Regions from separate parts of the Acinetobacter sp. A1-4-2 genome, predicted to be linked through region 2. Evidence: predicted binding sites of a transcription regulator. Region 2 holds the regulator's gene; each other region holds the start of a gene.
The links. The regulator PhoB, encoded in region 2, activates phosphate uptake and scavenging genes when phosphate is short. The targets are predictions, from matches to a motif close to TGTCATNAANCTGTCATAA.
Positions count from the first base shown of each region.

Region 1: ABJ384_RS06885 (porin) is a predicted target of PhoB. The motif match lies at 5,022-5,040, and genes of this name have one in related genera.
Region 3: ABJ384_RS04120 (inorganic phosphate transporter) is a predicted target of PhoB. The motif match lies at 4,854-4,872, and genes of this name have one in related genera.

Region 1 is NZ_CP157981.1:1,381,037-1,387,819, forward strand. Features, by position in the region: gene ABJ384_RS06860 (cyd operon YbgE family protein) at 1-264, opposite strand, end outside; gene cydX (cytochrome bd-I oxidase subunit CydX) at 268-369, opposite strand; gene cydB (cytochrome d ubiquinol oxidase subunit II) at 394-1,539, opposite strand; gene ABJ384_RS06875 (cytochrome ubiquinol oxidase subunit I) at 1,536-3,122, opposite strand; gene cydP (cytochrome oxidase putative small subunit CydP) at 3,122-3,313, opposite strand; gene ABJ384_RS06885 (porin) at 3,761-4,885, opposite strand; gene ABJ384_RS06890 (HIT family protein) at 5,186-5,599, opposite strand; gene ABJ384_RS06895 (YARHG domain-containing protein) at 5,632-5,901, opposite strand; gene ABJ384_RS06900 (NAD(P)-dependent oxidoreductase) at 5,983-6,783, opposite strand, start outside.
Region 2 is NZ_CP157981.1:2,911,624-2,918,406, reverse strand. Features, by position in the region: gene ABJ384_RS14080 (GGDEF domain-containing protein) at 1-553, opposite strand, end outside; gene ABJ384_RS14075 (pirin family protein) at 882-1,829, shown strand; partial or broken gene ABJ384_RS14070 (OsmC family protein) at 1,887-2,239, shown strand; gene ABJ384_RS14065 (glutathione S-transferase) at 2,339-2,986, shown strand; gene phoR (phosphate regulon sensor histidine kinase PhoR) at 2,998-4,356, opposite strand; gene phoB (phosphate regulon transcriptional regulator PhoB) at 4,382-5,092, opposite strand; gene ABJ384_RS14050 (TetR/AcrR family transcriptional regulator) at 5,341-6,021, opposite strand; gene ABJ384_RS14045 (SDR family NAD(P)-dependent oxidoreductase) at 6,258-6,783, shown strand, end outside.
Region 3 is NZ_CP157981.1:849,341-856,123, reverse strand. Features, by position in the region: gene nfuA (Fe-S biogenesis protein NfuA) at 1-289, opposite strand, end outside; gene ABJ384_RS04130 (rhomboid family intramembrane serine protease) at 448-1,065, shown strand; gene ABJ384_RS04125 (hypothetical protein) at 1,299-2,849, shown strand; gene ABJ384_RS04120 (inorganic phosphate transporter) at 3,173-4,792, opposite strand; gene metH (methionine synthase) at 5,574-6,783, shown strand, end outside.

The DNA.
Region 1 (6,783 bases), 1.5 Mb from region 2:
CATCAGTGGCCATGCGATATATGGACTAAATAGCCATTTCCACAGCCAAAACTTAGGCAGAAATCCTACGCCGTAAATAAATCCACCTGAAATGCCAATCATGATCATCATCAAGGCTCTATGATTATAGTGACCATTGGCATCGAGCATGAGGGCTGGGTGAATTAGCAACACCGTAGCAAGAGGCAATGCCATCAAAAATGAAATGGCCATTACAAATTTATTTGGCTTGCTTCCTTCTGCTGTCATTGCGATCTCTGTCATTGTTTATTCCTCATCCAAATCTTGATGATGTTCGATATAAAGGGCACTTAATACGCCTGCAAAGCACGCCATTAAAATCCCGAGAATCCATGCGAAATACCACATAATTTTATCTCCTAAAACACAGCCTTAGTACAGGCTGTGTGAATTCTCTTGAATATGTTTTTTGGTAATTACGCCCCACATTTTATAGTAACACCAAGTGGTGTAACTCAAAATAATTGGAACAAAAATACAGGCAGCAACAGTCATTACAGTCAGTGTGTTTTTACTTGATACGGCATCCCACATGGTCAAGCTGGCAACAGGGTTGATGCTTGAAGGCATAAGGAATGGGAACAATGCAAAACCAGCTGTTAAAATTGCCCCAATTACCATCAGCGATGTACCCAGGAAGCTTAAACCTGCTTTGGCTTTCGCAGCAGCGGCAATTACAATCAGGCTTCCCAAGATTGCCATGATCGGTGCAATCATAGTGATTGGGTAAGTCGAGTAGTTATTCATCCAGCCATGGTTGCCATTGGTAATGACTTCTTTGGCAAGAGGGTTTGCAACCCCATTGGTATCAAATGGTTTCGCTAAAGTATAACCTTCAATGTTACCGAAGTATAACCATGCTCCAGCGCCCAGGAAGCAAACCAAGAATACCACACCCATCAATTGAGTTGCTTTGGCAGAACGTGCATGTAAGTCGCCATCGGTACGAAGCATCAACCACGCACCACCATGCGCACTCAGCATGGATAGGCTGACAATACCACAAACCAAGGCAAATGGGTTGAGCAGGGCAAAGAAGCTACCAGTATAAGTTGAACGTACGGTTTCATCTAAAGTAAACGGTACACCCAGGAACATATTACCGAAGGCAACACCGAAGACTAAAGCAGGAACTGCACCACCAACAGCCAAACCCCAGTCCCAAGAGTTACGCCATTTTTTGTTCTCAAGTTTAGAGCGGTAGTCAAAACCTACAGGTCTTAAGAACAGGGCAAACAGCACCAGTAATAGTGCCCAGTACATGCCGGAGAATGCAGTTGCATAAACCATTGGCCATGCAGCAAACAGTGCGCCACCAGCTGTAATGAACCAAACCTGGTTACCGTCCCAGTGCGGGGCAATGGTATTGATTGCCGCACGACGCTCTTCATCGTTTTTGCCCACGAATGGCATGATTGCCATGGAGCCCATATCGAAGCCATCGGTGAGGGCAAAGCCAATCAGTAGTACACCTACCAAAACCCACCAGATAATTTTGAGTAATTCATATTCGATCATGATTGAGCCTCCGCAGCAGCGTGGTTTTGATCAGCGCCTTTTTCAAAATGGTATTTACCAGTATGTAAAGAACTTGGACCTAAGCGAGCGAATTTGATCATCAAGTACATTTCGATAATTAGAAGTACTGTATAGAACGCTGCAAGTGCCAGGATTGAACCCCAAATATCACCAGTGCTTAAGCTTGAAGCAGAGAGATGTGTAGGTAGAACCTCACCAATTGTCCATGGTTGACGACCACCTTCAGCTACATACCAGCCAGTTTGTGTAGCAATCCATGGTAATGGTAAGCCGTAAAGCGCAAATTTAAGTAACCAAGGTTTGCTTTCTGCGTTGCGTTTAGCGACTGCAAAAGTTGCAAGGATAAACAGAAGCAGCATCAAGAAACCAGAAGCCACCATGGCACGGAACGAGAAGAACAGGGCAGTTACGTTAGGAACAGTATCTTTGGTTGCTGCTTTGATTTGCTCTTCAGAAGCATCTACTACATTTGGTGTGTATTTTTTAAGAAGTAAGCCATAGCCCAAGTCTTTCTGATTTTCTTTGAACGAAGCCATCAGCGCTGGTGAGCGGTCGCCTGCACGAAGTTTTTCAAGTTCGGCATATGCAGTCATACCATTACGGATACGAAGCTCATGTTGAACCATCAGGTCTTTCAGGCCAGTTACTTCTTTATTAAGCGAACGTGTTGCAATGATACCCATCACATATGGAATTTTGATGGCGTAGTCAGTGCGTTGTTCTTCCCGATTTGGAATACCAAACAATGTAAATGGAGCAGGTGCTGGGTGAGTTTCCCATTCTGCTTCAATTGCAGCCAATTTGGTTTTTTGTACATCACCCAGTTCATAACCTGATTCATCACCCAGTAAAATAACTGAGAATGTAGAGGCTAAACCAAAGATTGCCGCAATAGCGAAAGAACGGCGCGCGAAAGGTAAATCACGTTTTTTCAGCATGTAGAAACTGGAAATCGCTAAAACGAAAACGGCACCAGTGACATAACCTGAAGATACTGTATGGACAAATTTAACCTGAGCCACCGGGTTGAAAATCAGTGCGCCGAAGTCAACCAGCTCCATACGCATGGTTTCAAAGTTGAACTCTGCGCCCACAGGGTTTTGCATCCAGCCATTGGCGACTAAAATCCAAAGTGCCGACATGTTGGAACCCAGTGCAACCAGCCAAGTCACGCCTAAATGCTGAACTTTGGAAAGCCGGTCCCAGCCGAAGAAGAATAGACCAATAAAAGTCGATTCCAAGAAAAATGCCATTAATCCTTCAATAGCGAGTGGCGCACCAAAAATGTCACCGACATAATGCGAATAGTACGCCCAGTTTGTACCAAACTGGAACTCCATGGTTAAACCTGTGGTAACACCTAAGGCAAAGTTAATACCAAAAAGTTTTCCCCAGAATTTGGTCATGTCCTTATAAATTTCTTTACCGGAAATCACATAGGTGGTTTCCATAATGGCAAGAATAAAAGCCAGACCAAGTGTAAGAGGTACAAATATAAAGTGATACAACGCGGTCATTGCAAATTGGAACCGCGAAAGATCGACCACGCTTTCAGAAATCATCAACGTGTCTCCTTGATTTGGGAAGGGCTGCCAGCAATATGCTCGGCAACTTGAGTGTCAAAATTTTGAGGAATAGTAGGGGCATCGAACCAGATGTGTTTAATCGTCAGTAGGAGAGCAACCTTGATTATTAATATGATTGCGATCTCTCGAACTAAACGTTGATTGTAATCTTTCGGTATTAAGCTCATACAAATAAGCCTATTTTTTTAAACTTGATCTATATTATTAAACAAAAAATAACTAAAAATAAATAGATGAAACAATTAAAATAAAAATATATTATATTTGTTTTTTAAAACAATAATTTATGTTAAGGTTGTGATAAAAAATATACTGATTTTTTGCGATTATTAAGTTGACTAAAACACTGCGTATTTAATTTTTAATTCTGACTAAAATACTTATATATACTTTTAACTCCAACTAAAACACTTGTATCTTTTTAGGGGATATAAATAATTAATTGATAATTATTCTTGTTTAAAATTCCATTTAATATGTTTTATATAAATCCAATTAAACACCTTGACTTAAAATGCAAGAGGGATGAGAGAAGAAGTTAAAATTCTTTCCTCAAAAAAAAGACCACACGAATGTGGTCTTTTTTAATAGCTTTCTAAGTAAATGAAGAGTGCTTAGAAGTTATATTCCATACCTAGCCCGAATACTGTCATAGTATCGTCTTCACCAGCTTTAGTTTTCCAGTCACGTTCTTGAGAAGCAACTACACCGTACATACGAGCTTGTTTGTTGAATTGGTAATCTACGCCAAGACCATATTGGTCAATTGTGCGGTCTTTCATAAGATCAGCGGTAGTTTCAGCTGTAATGTATTCAGCCTTAACTGTCCATGGAGTATTAGCAAATTTATAAGCTGCGGTGATACCCATTGCTTTCTCTTCAATAGAGTCAACGTTGTTTGTAACAGTAGTAATGTTAGGGGCAGTACCTTCAGTTAATGCTTTGTTTGCTGGAGCATCAGACAATTCAGCTTGTTGCCATAAAGCACCCAAAGTTAAACCAGACAAACCAGCAGCTTTAAAGTTATAAGAACCAGTTACACGGTAAGCATCAGATTCAGCATTAGAGATATCTAAAGCATTAAAATCACCTTGTACCCCCATATTGCCAGCAAGAGCCAAAGCAAGACCAAGATCTTTGTTTTCATAGCTTAGAGAAGCTGAAACTGCATCACCAAAACCATCATTTGTTTCAGTTGTATATGTACCAGATGTGGTAGCAGGAGTATTGTCTTCACCTTGGATAGCCATGATGTTGAATTGCACACCACCAAGAAGGTTTTTGTCAGTTTCAAAACCGATTACGTTTTTAAGACGCTCTTCACCGTGTAATACTTTGGTCATGTCAAGACGAGTGTGGTCGTTAAAAATGTCTTGTGCACTGCCAGCAGCTGTTTTGAAGTAAGAATCATATTGACCGGCTTTTAAAGTACCAATACCAGCCCATTTAAGACCTAGGAAACGGTTACGAGCACTCCATTCAGAGTCTGAACCAGAACCATCAGTGGCAAAACCCCATTCTGCTTGGTAAACAGCAGAAAGTTTTTCAGTAAGCTTCTCTTCACCTTTTACACCAATACGTGATGCATTTGAGTTTACTTCACTAATGTCATTACCTTTAAAATCATAGTTATCTGCTTGATCTATAGAAACATTCAGTTTACCGTACAAAGTTGGTGCCGCTTGTGCTGCGCTTACACCCATTGCCGCAACAGCAGCTGCTAGAAGCAATTTTTTCATCAAGATTTCTCCAAAACACTTTTTAAAATGGCATTCGCCTTGCCTTCTTTTTAGTTTGCTTGTGTACAAAAAATTACAAAAGCTCACCAACTTGCTAAGCAGTATCTGCAAACTTTGTGACAGTGAAGTGAAAGCTATATGACAGTTTTATGACGAAGAAGATTAAAGAAATTAAGATATTTTATTATTTTTCATAAAGTTAAATTGTTCTTAAAATCTGTGAGATGAGTTGATTTAATCTCAAATATAAAAAAATGGAGCTTAAGCTCCATTTTTGACAAATTAAAATTCTAGTGAATTTTAAAGTTCAGCTTTAATCTTTTCAGCTAATACTTTAATTTTTTCCTGGTCACCCATATGTAATGCATGCTTTCCAAGCTCATGCACTGAACTTGGAATGAGGTGAAAATGTACATGTGGAACAGTTTGACCAGCAGATGCACCTGAAAGTTGCATCAGTACAATACCTTGAACATCAAGTGCTATTTTCATTGCCTGGGCAATTCTTTGCACAATCTGAATGGTATAGGCAGCGGCATCAGGTGGCAGATCGAGCAAGGTAATTGCAGGTGTTTTCGGGATGACCAACGTATGACCTTCTGCCTGGGGCATGATGTCCATAAAAGCCAGAACCTGTTCGTCCTCATACACTTTTATTGCAGGAAGTTCATTACGGATAATTCGTGCAAAAATATTTTGATCATCGTAAAGCATGTCTAGTCCTTGAAAGTGATTGGGTACTGTAATTATTTACAGTTCAATTCTTTCTGACGATCTTTGATGGCGTCAAGTCGTTGTTGCTCTTTTTCTGAAAATTTTGGCTTGGTTGTATAACAATTGTCATTGCCGAACTTGGCCTTGGCTTCCGGGTCTTTAAAGCAAAAACCTTTAGAGGCATAAATGACATCATGGTCATTTTTTAATTGTTGGCACTCTTGCTCTGCTGTCGCTGCAAAAGCAGTTGCCCCAAAGAAAGTTGTAAAACTAGCCAAAACTGCAACACTAAGCTTGGTCATGAGGGTTTCCTCTGTGAGAATATTGTGTAGTGTACTTCTACACAATATTAGGTTTATTTATTATTATTCAATGGCGAGTAATTACTCAAGTGTAATTTTATTCCAAGATTCGTACATTTTCACAGCACTAGAAAAGTCACTGTCTTTTTCTGCTAAATTACTGGCTGCCTGAATCAGACTTTGAGTCAAGGCAATCACCGGTGCTGATAGTTTGGCATCACGAACCAGATCAAGTGCAATTCCGGTATCTTTTGCTAATAATGGCAGAGCAAAAGTCAGTGGGAATTCGCGGTTTAAAACCCGTTGTGGCAACACGGTTTCAGTCACACCACTTTTACCGCTTGATGCATTAATGCAATCTAAGGCTTCGTGCAGATTTACCCCATGCGCTTTTAAGGTGGTGAAACCTTCGGCCACTGAGCAGAGATTGACGGCTAATAGCATATTATTGACCGCTTTGACAGCGAAACCTGCACCTGATTCACCGACATGTTTAATCAGTTTGCCGAAAGCCTGAATGGCTGGAAGGGCTTTTTCAAAAGCAGCGGCTTCACCACCAATCATTACGGTTAATGTGCCATTTTCAGCGCCAATGGTTTGCCCGCTCACCGGTGCATCCAGAAAATCTACATTCGATACTTTTAATTGTTGGCTGAGCTTTTTTGCCGATGCAGGAACACCACTGGTGCAATCGATCCATACCGCACCCGATTTAATCTGGACTGTTGCAATAAGATCTTCAACTTCCTTACTCGTTGGCAGGCAAGAAAAAATGATATCGGCCTGAACCGCTTGCTCAAGTTCTACAGCTTGGGTGCCATATTCAGTTGCATGCTGTTTAGCTTTTTCGAAATTACGGTTCCATACATAGACCGTATCAAA
Region 2 (6,783 bases):
AAGATACCTGTATGCATAAATTGCCCAATAAAATAAAAATGATGCTGGCGTAGAGATACGTATTCACAACGGGACTATGTGATAAATACAGCAGTTCAAGCCATATTGCTGCTGCAGCTGCAACAGAGGCTGGCAGCAGGCTATCCAGAATTTTAATATTCTTGCAGTAGCGGAAAGCCAGCCAGTTGACCGACAGTGCCAAGATGACAAGACTGAGCCGTGCAATACCAGACAGCATGCCAATGTCCGGTAATAAAACCCAATCGACAAAGAAATAGCTTAAAAAAGTCAGCTGACCAATAAAATTGACGCATTTTAAAAACTGTCGTTGGTGCTTATTTTGATAATCCAGATAGTATTGTTGAAATTGTTCCGGAATACGGGTGCTAGGATGTTCTAGTTGGTGTTCTATCTGTTTTTGATTGGCGAGCGTACACAGCTGCTTGGGTAAAATGGCAGTTCCGATATTTGAATATTTATCTTCATTGTTCCCGATATCACTATATTCTTGATTTTCAGAGTAATGAAAATTTTCCTGCTGTCCCTGGGACATGATTATCCTCTTCTATAGCAGATTGGTCAGGGGGAAATAGTATGCTGAGGAAAAATATCTGTATACAGAAGACTCGGTAAGTCATAGGTATAATTGTGACAAAAAATTTTTTTCCTATAAAATTCATATGAATAGGGTAAAAATAGTCAGTCATTTATCGAGTTTAGACCTTGTTTTATGAAGAAAATTTCAAAAAGAATATTGTCCTGTCCATGGTATTCAGCGTATTAACTTTAACTATAGGCTGAATGATGAAGAGTCTATATGATTGATAATAATAGGTAGGACTTACAAGAACAGTCGTGTTCATGAAATTCAGGATAGTCATATGACCAATAGCAGCTATACAGAGCTTTCCAATTCGGACGATTGTGAAAAATACGTAAACCGCTTTATTCAGGAATTTCCTTTGCGTAGTGCGGAAATTGGACAGGGCACCGTGATTAAGCGCGCCTTGCCCAGTCGCCATAAGCGTTTAATTGGAGCCTGGTGCTTTCTGGATCATGCGGGTCCCGTGACTTTTCCTCAAGGTGATGGTCTGGATGTCGGACCACATCCGCATATTGGCTTGCAGACTTTTACCTGGATGATTGAAGGCACCATGATGCATACCGACAGCTTGGGGAGCAAACAGCTGATTCGTCCCAAACAGGTCAATTTAATGACCGCAGGCTATGGGATTTCCCATACTGAAGTGGCCCCGGAAAGCGAAACCCATATGCACGCTGCCCAGCTCTGGATTGCCTTGCCAGATGACAAGATTAATATGGCGCCGCGTTTTGATCATTATCCGGAACTGCCAGTGGTGGAAAAAGATCAGGTTGAATTTACCGTACTGGTGGGGGAGTTCTTGCAAACCCGGTCTCCGGTTGCGGTGCATAGCGAATTGCTGGGTGTGGATTTAACTGCACAGGAATCCACCACTACCCGAATTCCATTGAATCCGAAATTTGAATATGGCTTTATGGCGCTGGAGGGAGCTGCTGAAGTCAACGGTCATGAGCTGACAGATGACAACATGGTCGTGCTGGAACCAGGCATGACTGAAATTGAAATCCGCTTACATAAAGGCAGTCGAGTACTGCTATTGGGTGGCGAACCTTTCGAGTCACCGATATTACTGTGGTGGAACTTTGTCGGGCGGACTCAGGAAGAGCTCTGCCAAGCCCGTGACCAGTGGATGAATCAGGATGACCGTTTTGGTACCATTCCTGACTATCCGGGACCTCGCCTGGAAGCACCTGTATTTCCCAATAAAATGCGAGCCTCAAAATAACAATAAAATTCAGGATGTTTGAATATGGTAATTATTGCAAATGCAGAAGTATAGAGCCTGGATGAACCTTGGTCAGGCGAAGTGAAAAGTGGCAAACACCAGTTTATGACGGATAAACCTGAATTCTTGGGCGGGCAAGATCGGGGTCCTGCACCTTATGATTTTATTTGTTCCGGTCTGGTTTCCTGTACCATGATGACCTTGCGCATAAAGGTCTGGAGCTCGGTCAATTTTCCGTAGAAGCCGATTTTAATAGCAATAAAGAAGGTAAAGAGTGGATTGAACGTCGTTTGTCTTTTGCCCAGCCATTATCGGATGAACTGAAACAAAAAATTTTAGACATCAGCAGTAAAACACCAGTCACCAAGACACTGTTACGCAGTCTGGACATTAACACGGTTCTGCTTTAAATCCATGATCCGATAGCCATGATATTGTGTGCAAAGCAGAATGTCATTTTTCCAGCAGATCGGTCATGATCAAAATATAAAAATAGAGGTCAAAAAATAATGATTACACTGCACCATTTAGATCAATCGCGTTCTTTTCGAATTTTATGGGCTCTAGAAGAGCTGGCTCAAGATTATCAGGTCAAGTTTTATAAACGTTTACCAACATTTGCTGCACCGCCTGAATTAAAACTGGTTCATCCTTTGGCTAAAGCACCGATCTTGACCGATGAGGACCAGACGATTGTTGAATCGGCAGTGATTTTGCAGCATTTGCAAGAAAGTTATGATACAGCGCAGAAATTTAAACCGAAGGCCAAAAAAGACCAGCAACAATACCGTTACTGGATGCACTATGCCGAAGGCTCCTTAATGCCGTTATTGCTGATGCAACTGGTGATGAACAATGTACCGAAACGTGTACCCTGGCTGATTAAGCCAGTGGCACATAAAATTACTTCCGGCGTAAAGGCGGGATTTATTCATCCGCGTTTAAAAGAGCATATTGCTTATCTGGAAGATTATTTATCCACGCACGAATATTTTGCCGGGTCATTTTCTTTTGCCGATATTCAGATGTGGTTTCCACTTGATGCCATTCAATCCAGAGTCTCAGGTTCATATCCGCATATCGCCCAGTATCTGAAACGTCTTGAGGAACGGCCTGCTTTTCAGCGAGCCAGGTTCAAGGAACAAAGCCTGACTTAAAACAGGCAGGTCTAACAGAGTTTGTACAGGCGTTCTTTAGGAAAAACGACTTTAAAAGTCGAGCCTTCATTCTCTTTGGATTCAATTTCCAGATGCGCGCCGTGCTGCATCAGCACATGTTTGACAATGGCCAGACCTAAGCCAGTGCCTCCAGTTTGACGGCTACGGGCGCTATCGACCCGATAGAAACGTTCGGTTAAACGTGGCAAATGTCTAGGGTCAATCCCGATGCCGGTATCTTGAACGGTAAAGATGCCGTGTTCACCGTCATCATGCCAGCCCATGGTAATGGTTCCACCTTTAGGGGTGTACTTAATGGCATTGGTAATCAAGTTGCTAAAGGCACTGGCCAGCTCGGTCTCGGAGCCAATCAGGTCGCAATGGCTGTCAATGTTGAGATTGAGCGCATGGTGATAGTCGACATTATAGGCTTGTGCGTCATCAAACAGCTGGTTCATCAGACTTGGCATTTCAATAATCTGGTTTTTCGCGATTTTTTTGTCATTTTCTAAACGCGACAATAGCAATAAATCATTTACCAGGGCATTCATGCGCTTGGTTTGCGCCTGCATCTGGTCGAAGGCACGTTTCCAGCGCGGGTTTAAATCTTCCTGATCGGTAAAGGTTTCAATATAACCGCTGAGTACGGTAAGCGGGGTACGTAATTCATGGGAAATATTGTCAACAAAGTCTGTGCGCATCTGTTCCAGATTATGCATGCGGGTCACATCATAAGCCACCAGTAAGCGGCTTTCCCCACCAAAGCGGGTCATTTTGACTTGTACATAATGGTCTTCAAAGGCCGAAGATTTCATTTTCAGGCCATCGGGTGCTTCGTCAATATTGTTAAAATATTCAATAAAACTGGGCTGGCGCAGAATGGTTAAAATATTGCGACCGCGATCTAGCGGTTGAATACCCAAGAGTTTTTCTGCAGCCGGATTCCACCATTCAATCTGGTGTAGATCATCAATCAGTACCACCGCTTCAGCCAGCGCCACCAGTGAAGATTGCGCCCGATCAATCAGGCCGACCATTTCTGCCTGAACAATACGCTCCTGACGCTGCGAACGATAGACATTAAACAGCAAGGCTCCCCAGATGCCATTTAAACTGGGTGGCACATCATAAGGACGGTTGGAAATCCATTCATTGACCAGATACAGTGAACGCAATTGCAAGGCAAAAAACACCGTAAGGGCGATGAGAATAAAAATCCAGAAATACCCAATCCCTAAACCGATTAAACCTGCGATCAGCAATAAAAAGGCCAGCAGACGTAAATCTTGCTTGGCAAAAGTCCATAAACTGCTGTAACGGAACTGTTTATGTTCTCGCGCAATTTCCGGGACGGGGTAGGGTTCATACATAAAATATAGTTGACCTAAATGACGACTAACCTAAAGCGACATCTGCGCGGGTAGAAAAACGGTAACCTGTACCACGAACCGTTTGTACATAACGGTCTGCACCAAACGGTTCCAGCACTTTACGCAAACGGCGGATATGTACATCAATGGTACGATCTTCAATATATACGTTACCACCCCAGACCTGATCCAGCAATTGAGCACGGGTATAGGCACGTTCCGGATGGGTCATAAAAAAGGCCAATAAACGGTATTCCGTGGGTCCCATTTCTAAAATATTCTGACCATGACTGACCCGCTGGCTGACAGGGTCGAGTACCAGACCATTAGCATCAATGGTTTTTTCACCGTTTAAGGCATTGGCACGGCGTAACACGGCCTTAATGCGGGAAACCAGTTCCCGGGTAGAAAAGGGTTTGGTCATGTAGTCATCTGCACCGGCATCCAGACCTTGTACTTTATGGTCTTCTTCAGCGCGGGCAGTGAGCATGATCACGGGAATTTCTGATAGGGTTTCATCGCGTTTCAGACGGCGGCACAGATCTACACCGCTGACACCACCCGGTAACATCCAGTCGAGTAGAATCAGCACAGGGCGTTGATCCACAATCATTTGATGAGCCTGTTTGGCATCTTCAGCCTGTAGGCATTGGAAGCCCGCCATATCCAGCGAGGTATGGATCATTTCCCGGATCGGGAGCTCATCATCGACGATTAATATATAGTCATCTTTCACAGCGCAATACCCTATTTCACGTAAACGGTGGACCGTTTTATATTTATGACAGGCTTATTACAAAGATTAATTATGACAGTATCATTGCAGAATAGGTAGTTCGGCTGAATTTCGCAAGAAATTGTCACAATTTAAAATAAGATACAATCAAGAATTAAAAATAAATCAGTTAGATAAATATATTAAATTCAATATATTGAGTATTTATTGACAGTTTGGTGACCAGGGTTGTGCTGGAATCATATTTTTTATTTTTTCGAAAAAGTATCAAGCAGCGATAAAAAAACGATACTGCAAGAAGACAGCACATCCTCTATCGAGAGCTTGAAACCACTGACTACCCAGCGTATGGCGATTTGCGTGACATAGCCATTTAGGCCAGTCGAAATCATCGAAATTTCACGTTCAGAGCGGTTAATGTTCGGCATCATCAGCATCACAAAGGCATGAATCATGCGGTCAAAACGCGACATGGTTTCATGGATGGTGGCCTGGTTATGCAGCTCCTGAACCAGCATGGCATCAATATAAATAATCCGTGCCATACCCGGATTGTCTTTCAAGGTGGTGAGCAGGGCGGTTAAACCGGCTTCGATCATTTTCCGCGGATCGGTGGAGGCCTGCATAATCGCCTGCGTGACATTGTGCTGCAACTGATCAATCAGCTTTAAAAAGATGGTCTGAAACAGTTCATCACTTTTCTTAAAGGATTCATAGAAATAGCGTTCAGTCAGTTTGGCTTCCGTACAAATATCCTTGACTGTGACTGCAAAAAAACCATGTGTACCATAGGCTTCAATTCCGGCTTCAATCAGTTTTTCTCGACGTGCCTGTTTACGTTCGCTTAAAGACATCCCTTTAAATTGACGTTCTTTGGTTTTTGCCGGTTTATTTTGATTTTCTTCGAAATTTTTGTGCTGTTCAGTCATAGATGTGGTGTGCCGAATGAAATCGAGATTTTGCCTTATATTAACAATAATTTATCTTTAGACCTATGTTTAAAACAAAGCCGCAGCTTTTCCAGTACAGGGAGGAATAGACGATATATTATATTGACAATGGTTATTGTCAAAATTATATTGGATGGATGAACTGCAATCTTCCAGACAGAAAAACAATCGAGATGTTTAGATGGATGATTCAGCAAGCTGAATAAGGATAGCTCATGAAAAATTTTAAAAATAAAGTCGCAGCCATTACTGGTGCAGGGTCGGGTATTGGGCAGCAATTGGCCGTACTTTTGGCCAAGCAAGGCTGCCATTTGTCTTTAAGTGATGTCAATGAACAGGGTTTGGCGAAAACAGTTGAACTGGTCAAAGACAGTCATGTTCGTGTGACAATAAAAAAAGTCAATGTGGCCAAACTGGAAGAAGTGCGCGCCTGGGCTGCTGAAACTGTTCAGGATCATGGTTCAGTCAACATGATTTTTAACAATGCCGGTGTGGCATTGGGTTCAACCGTGGAAGGGGCGAGTTACGAAGAACTGGAATGGATTGTGAATATTAATTTCTGGGGCGTAGTATATGGCACCAAGGAGTTCTTGCCTTTAATCAAGCAATCGGGTGAAGGTCATATTATCAATATTTCCAGTCTGTTTGGTCTAACCGCACAGCCGACCCAGTCTGCCTATAACGCTACCAAATTTGCGGTACGTGGTTTTACCGAATCCTTGCGGCAGGAACTGGACCTGG
Region 3 (6,783 bases), 970 kb from region 2:
TGTAATCAATTACAGCATCCAGCAAATACGGAATTGACGGGGTATCAATAAATGCCGGGAAATCCGGGTAATCCTGTTTATAGTCGGTTGGCACAACTTCATCAGGTGCACTATATGCCATGCAACATTCAGCACGTGGCGTACCAGGATTTTCCACAAAAACACGCACCCCAATGCCAGGTGTGTTTTGCTTTTCTAACAAATCCTTTAAATACTCTTGAGCAGTCGGAGTAATCAATAAGTTTGGAATCTCTTCTACAACTGCAGTGCTGGTGTTCTCAGTCGACATAACAATTTTTCCTCAAGCTGAAGTGTCCATTTTAACTGAAGATGCGGGGTAATTTCATAAATTCAACTAAAATTGTCGGATTTATTGTGAAAGTTCCACTTAAGCTGCCATTTAATGGCATTATGAACGATAAATTTTGAAATGTAGAACTTGCTTTTATGTTGGATTTACCTTTTAACCATACCGTTACACTGATTCTTATTACCGTTATTATCTCGCTGATTGCGTTTTCAAACCAGAAAGTCATGAGCCGACTCATTTTCTGGCCACCCGCGATGCAGCGTGGACAATATGATCGTTTTATTACCCATGGTTTTGTGCATGCAGATGGGACTCACCTGTTATTCAACATGATTACCCTGTTCTTTTTTGGCAGCGTGATTGAAAGTTTTTATCGGCAATATATGTACGATCTAGGCTTTGTGCTGTTTTATTTGGGCGGGCTGATTGCAGCAATTATTCCAAGTTATTTAGAACATAAAAATGATCATCGCTGGGCCAGCTTGGGTGCCTCCGGGGCAGTGTCTGCTGTCCTGTTTGCCTATATTCTGTTTGAACCGTGGAAATTGATCTTTGTGTTTTTTATTCCCGTACCGGCGATTATTTTTGCCGTGCTGTATGTCGCTTATAGCATCTGGTCGGGTAAACGCGGCAATTCCAATATCAACCATAGTGCACATTTATGGGGCGCGGCTTATGGAGTAATCATGACCATCATTATTGAACCACGGCTGATTGGCCACTTTTTGAATAAATTGATGCAATTTCCTTTTTAAGGATACTGAGAAGGATAGAATCACCCTACATATATTCTTAAAAAATTGCAGGTTTGCTCAATAAGGCGTATTGCTGACATTTAACTATTTAGGAGCGCAATGCTCCTTTTTTATTGTTTATTGCTAAAAGAATATTTACATAATTTTGTCATTAAATGCTACCCCTCAAATCAATTTGGCATAGATAATGTAGACATCTGTATATTAATGCGCAAAAAAAAGAGATCTTTTGCATGTCCACTTCATTAAATGGTCTTCAATTCCCGATTAATCCCACCAGCAAAAAGGCCAGTACCTCACAAACAGGCAAAGAAATTATTGCTGAAGCCCTGTCTATAGTCGACAACAAGTCATCGATGTATGCACTTGCCGAAAAAAATTGGCGCAAGAACTATCCGATTTACTTCAAGGCCTTGGTGGAACAAGGCATTCACACCATCAACAACTCTATTACTATTGCCAAACAAGGCTTGCATAAAGCCCATCATAGCTTTGACTTTTATCGTGATGGTCAACGCTATTTATTGAAAGACATCATGAAAGATGTCGATACCGCCACCTTGTATACCATTCAGCTCAAAGGTGAAAGTGATGCTGCACCGGAATGGTATGTCCCTTATAAAGGGCAAAAATTACAAGGCCAGGCTTTACTGGATCAAATCCAGATCTGGCAAGATGCAGGCATTATCGAATGCAGCCATGCAGATGCCTTGCGTACAGCACAGGCACATCCGGAATGGTTTGATCTTTCTGACCGTACCATGGTGCTATTTGGTGCAGGGTCTGAAGCGGGTCCGCTGACCTGGCTGGCACGCTGGAAAGCCAATATTGTCGCGGTAGATTTACCCAATACCCGGGTATGGGACAGAATCCTCAACACCATTCAGCAAGGCAACGCCACACTTTATGCACCTTGCACGGAAAAACTGGCAGAAGATACCTCAAGCACAGTGCTGAAAGAAAAATTAGGTGCAGATTTGCTCACCCAAACTCCTGAAATTGCCCATTGGTTAAGCCAAAGTGAACGTCAGCTTGACCTGGCTGCCATTGCCTATCTCGATGGTGAAAAGCATGTCCGTGTTGCCATGGCCATGGACAGCATCATGGAATATGTCAGTGAGCAAAAATCGGATACCAGTTTGATGTTCATGTGCACGCCAACCGATGTCTATGCCATTCCGAAGGAAGTCGTTGAAGCATCTTATGACAAGTTCCAATGTCGTTCCAAAGTCCGGCAGCTTATGAGTAAAGGCATTTCAGCCGTTACCGCCAAGCGCTTTTTCCAGCAGAATCTACATATGCTCATTCCTTCCGACAATGGTCAGGAATATGGCATTGCGGACTGTCTGGTGGTCGAGCAAGGCCCAAACTATGCTTTGGCCAAACGGATCCAGCAGTGGCGTGCAACACTGGCGCGTCATTATGGACAACGGGTCAGTATCAATATTGCGCCGTCTACTACAACCCATTCAGTGACCAAAAATCCGTTATTGAAAGCGGCCTTCAATGGTGCAAGCCTGTTCGATGTGGAATCGTTTAGCCCTGAAACCACCAATGCTTTAATGGCTGCCTTATGGATTTATGACCTGCGTCATCCAGAGTCGGTTGCCAATCCAGAAACCCATCTGGATCATCCGCTGGAACTGATGATGAAAGGCGCCAACCATGGCGGATTGTGGCGTGTGCCTTATTTGGCCCGCACTGCTCTGCCTTTTGCCGCACTGTATGGCTTTGCCAACGAAAAATTTCCGATTAAGCGAGTGTTAGGCAAATTTAAGAAATAAGGGTAGATTTTTCTCTCTTGATGAATATTTTTATTGTCCTCTCGTTTTAGTCCATCTCCTTCTAAGATGAGAGTATCCTGAGAATATATTCTGAGTACGCAAGAGAGAAGTCATTTTTTACTGTACTAAAAGGTACATATATTAATAAAACCCTCCACCTCTTACGGAATATATTCCTCATCCCAAAGGGATGAGGAATTTCTCTCTTTTTAAAAGATGATTAGTTCTGCTCATCCAGAAAGAGTTTATTTTTTTAAAAACCAAGTATTCATTAGAAACAAAAAACGCTGCAATTGCAGCGTTTTTTGTTTCTAACAGAAGTCTTAAACGAACTGTAAGAATAGCCAGTACAAACCACCAGATAAACAGATGGTCGCTGGTAAAGTGAAGACCCATGCCGATAAAATCGTACGCACCATTTGCAAATTCAAACCTGATTTATTGGCTACCATGGTACCTGCAACTGCACTGTTCAAAACGTGTGTTGTCGATACAGGCATACCAAAACCATCTGCTGCAGCAATAGTAGTCATCGCAACAAGTTCGGCTGACATGCCTTGACCATAAGTCATATGGTTTTTACCAATACGTTCACCTACAGTGACCACAATACGTTTCCAGCCCACCATCGTACCCAGACCTAATGCCAAGGCAACAGCCACTTTCACCCAAGTTGGAATATACTGAAGGAATGAATCCAAATTTTTACGATATTCTTTAACTAACTTGCTTTGATCTTTTGACATTTCAGGAAGCTGCTCAGCTTTATCTAAACGCTTAAATGCAGTCGTGCTGAGATACATATCATTGCGGATCGCAGAAACTTCAGCCTCTGGAATAGTGTGAATATCATCATATTTGGCAACACGTTCGCCCAAATGATTTGTCAAGCTTGCTAAAGCAGGAACCACTTCAGGGTTCACTTCTTTGGTTTGAATATATTTGGTAATGACAGCACGTGCCTGAGCATCCGTAATATTTTCATGCTGCGGATAAATAGCAGTAGCCGTTTGCTGAGACAATTGCTCAAAAGACTGAATATGTGCACTGTCTAAATTCTTATTTAAAGAATAAGCCAAGGGCACACAACCAATCAAAATCAGCATAATCAAGCCCATGCCCTTTTGACCGTCATTTGAACCATGCGCGAAACTCACACCAGTACAGGTGAAAATCAAAATTGCACGAATTAAAGGTGGCGGCGGCTTGTTACCTTCAGGCGGATGAAAGAGCTCTAACTGTTTACGGAAGATTTTTTTCACCAGTAAAAACAGGACAGCAGCAAAAGCAAAACCGATCAGCGGAGAAAACAGCAGTGCTTTGCCTACTTTCATCACCTGTTCCATATCTATGCCGCTTGCGCCAGCACCTGAATGAAGCAGGTAGTTCATAATACCCACACCTAAAATCGAACCGATCAGGGTATGTGAGCTTGATGCCGGAATACCCATGAACCAGGTACCCAAATTCCAGAGAATCGCAGCAATCAGCATGGCAAAAACCATGGCAAAGCCTGCGCCAGAACCGACATTCATAATCAGTTCTACAGGTAATAAAGCAATAATGCCGTAAGCGACAGCACCACTTGCCACCATTACCCCTAGGAAGTTACAGAAGCCTGCCCACATGACAGCTACAGGTGCAGATAAGGCATTGGTATAAATAACAGTTGCGACTGCGTTGGCCGTGTCATGAAAACCATTAACAAATTCAAAGCCTAAAGCAATTAATAAAGCAGTCGCCAAAAGAATAACGGAATATAAACTTAATGCTGGCACATGCGCCAAATCGGTCGAAAGCTGAAAACCGATATACACTAAAGTTGAAATAATAACCGTGAGAAACACCGGCATAAAAAATTTCGGTGTAGCAACATGCACATTCGTCGATTTCGCTGGTGCTGATGGCACCTGATCTTGGACGGGAGGAATATTAGAATTCATGCAGACGGTTCAAAGGGATAATAAAATCCCCTTATTGTTCAATTTAATTGTGACAATTATATGACAAAGAGCTGTCATATAAAGCAGTTTTTCATACTTTATTTACTGTTATGCACTCACCAAAACCTATCAAATTATTTCACTTTAATAAAATAAATCAATTGGTTAGAATACATAATTCACTGTTATTTATTTTGAAAATCAATGTTTCAGCTTATCTGATATAAATTCATATTTATTGTCATATTTGCTCCTGCCTATTGCCCATTTTCCATCATGCCTGATTAATATGACAAATTCGTTAAGCATTCCAAGCATTTATATTAGGATCTGTTGACAATTCGTCTATGTTTGCGACTACGAGTATTTTTTAGAGGATACGAGGCGTGAAATACGGAATTTAGTCATTCTAAATGCGCGTAGTTCACAATGACGTAGCATCAAAAAATACTCTAGTTCCCAGCTGCGCCTTGCGCTGCAAACAAAGCAGTGCTTTGTTCTGGCTCAGGTTGTGGCTAAAATTATCTCAGACTTCGTCATGAAATTTAAAAATGGAACCACCATTCTTTGCATTTCATTCCTTGTCTGCTCAATTTTAGCCTACAACGCAAGCCATTTATGAAATGTCAACAGACCCTCATTATACTTGGCAACAAATATGTCTAATTATTCAACAACCTAATATATAGTGCGTGCCCCTGGCCTGCGAATATCAATAAAACTGGATTGAATTCTGTTAATATATTTGCCGATTTTATATTCCACCGGATTGGGGTTATTTATGTCCACGCTTGCCACCCTAAAAGAGCTGCTCGCTCAACGGATTCTGATTATCGACGGTGCGATGGGCACCATGATTCAGCGTCACAAACTCGAAGAAGCTGACTACCGTGGTGAGCGTTTTGCTGACTGGGCATCTGACCTGAAAGGCAACAATGACCTTTTGGTGTTGACCCAGCCGCACATTATCCAGGGTATTCACGAAGCTTATCTGGAAGCGGGTGCCGACATTATTGAAACCAACAGTTTCAACGGTACACGTGTTTCTATGTCGGATTACCACATGGAAGATCTGGTTCCGGAAATTAACCGTGAAGCGGCACGTATTGCCAAAGAAGCCTGCCAAAAATATTCAACCCCAGACAAACCGCGTTTTGTTGCCGGTGTACTTGGGCCGACATCGCGTACCTGTTCGATTTCACCGAATGTAAATGACCCTGCTTTCCGTAACATCACCTTTGATGAATTAAAAGAAAACTATATCGAAGCGGCGCATGCGCTGATTGAAGGCGGTGCAGATATTCTGCTGATTGAAACCGTATTCGATACCTTGAACTGTAAAGCGGCGATCTTTGCAGTAAAAGAAGTCTTTAACCAGATTGGCTATGAATTGCCATTGATGATTTCAGGAACGATTACCGATGCTTCAGGCCGTACATTAACAGGCCAAACCGCAGAAGCGTTCTGGAACTCGGTTCGTCACGGTGACTTGTTATCAATTGGCTTTAACTGTGCTCTTGGTGCAGATGCCATGCGTCCACACGTAAAAACGGTGTCTGACGTTGCCGATGTATTCGTATCTGCCCATCCAAACGCAGGCTTGCCAAATGCCTTCGGTGGTTATGATGAGACTCCGGAACAAACTGCTGCCTTCCTGAAAGAATTTGCCGAAAGCGGTTTAATCAACATTACTGGCGGTTGCTGTGGTACCACACCGGATCATATCCGCGCCATTGCCAATGCGGTAAAAGACATCAAGCCACGTCAGGTTCCTGAAACCAAACCAGCTTGCCGTTTAAGCGGTTTAGAACCATTTAACATCACAGAAGAATCCTTATTCGTCAACGTCGGTGAACGTACCAACGTCACCGGTTCGAAAAAATTCCTGCGTTTGATTCGTGAAGAAAACTTTGCTGAAGCATTAGAAGTCGCACAGCAGCAGGTTGAAGCCGGTGCGCAAATCATCGACATCAACATGGATGAAGGCATGC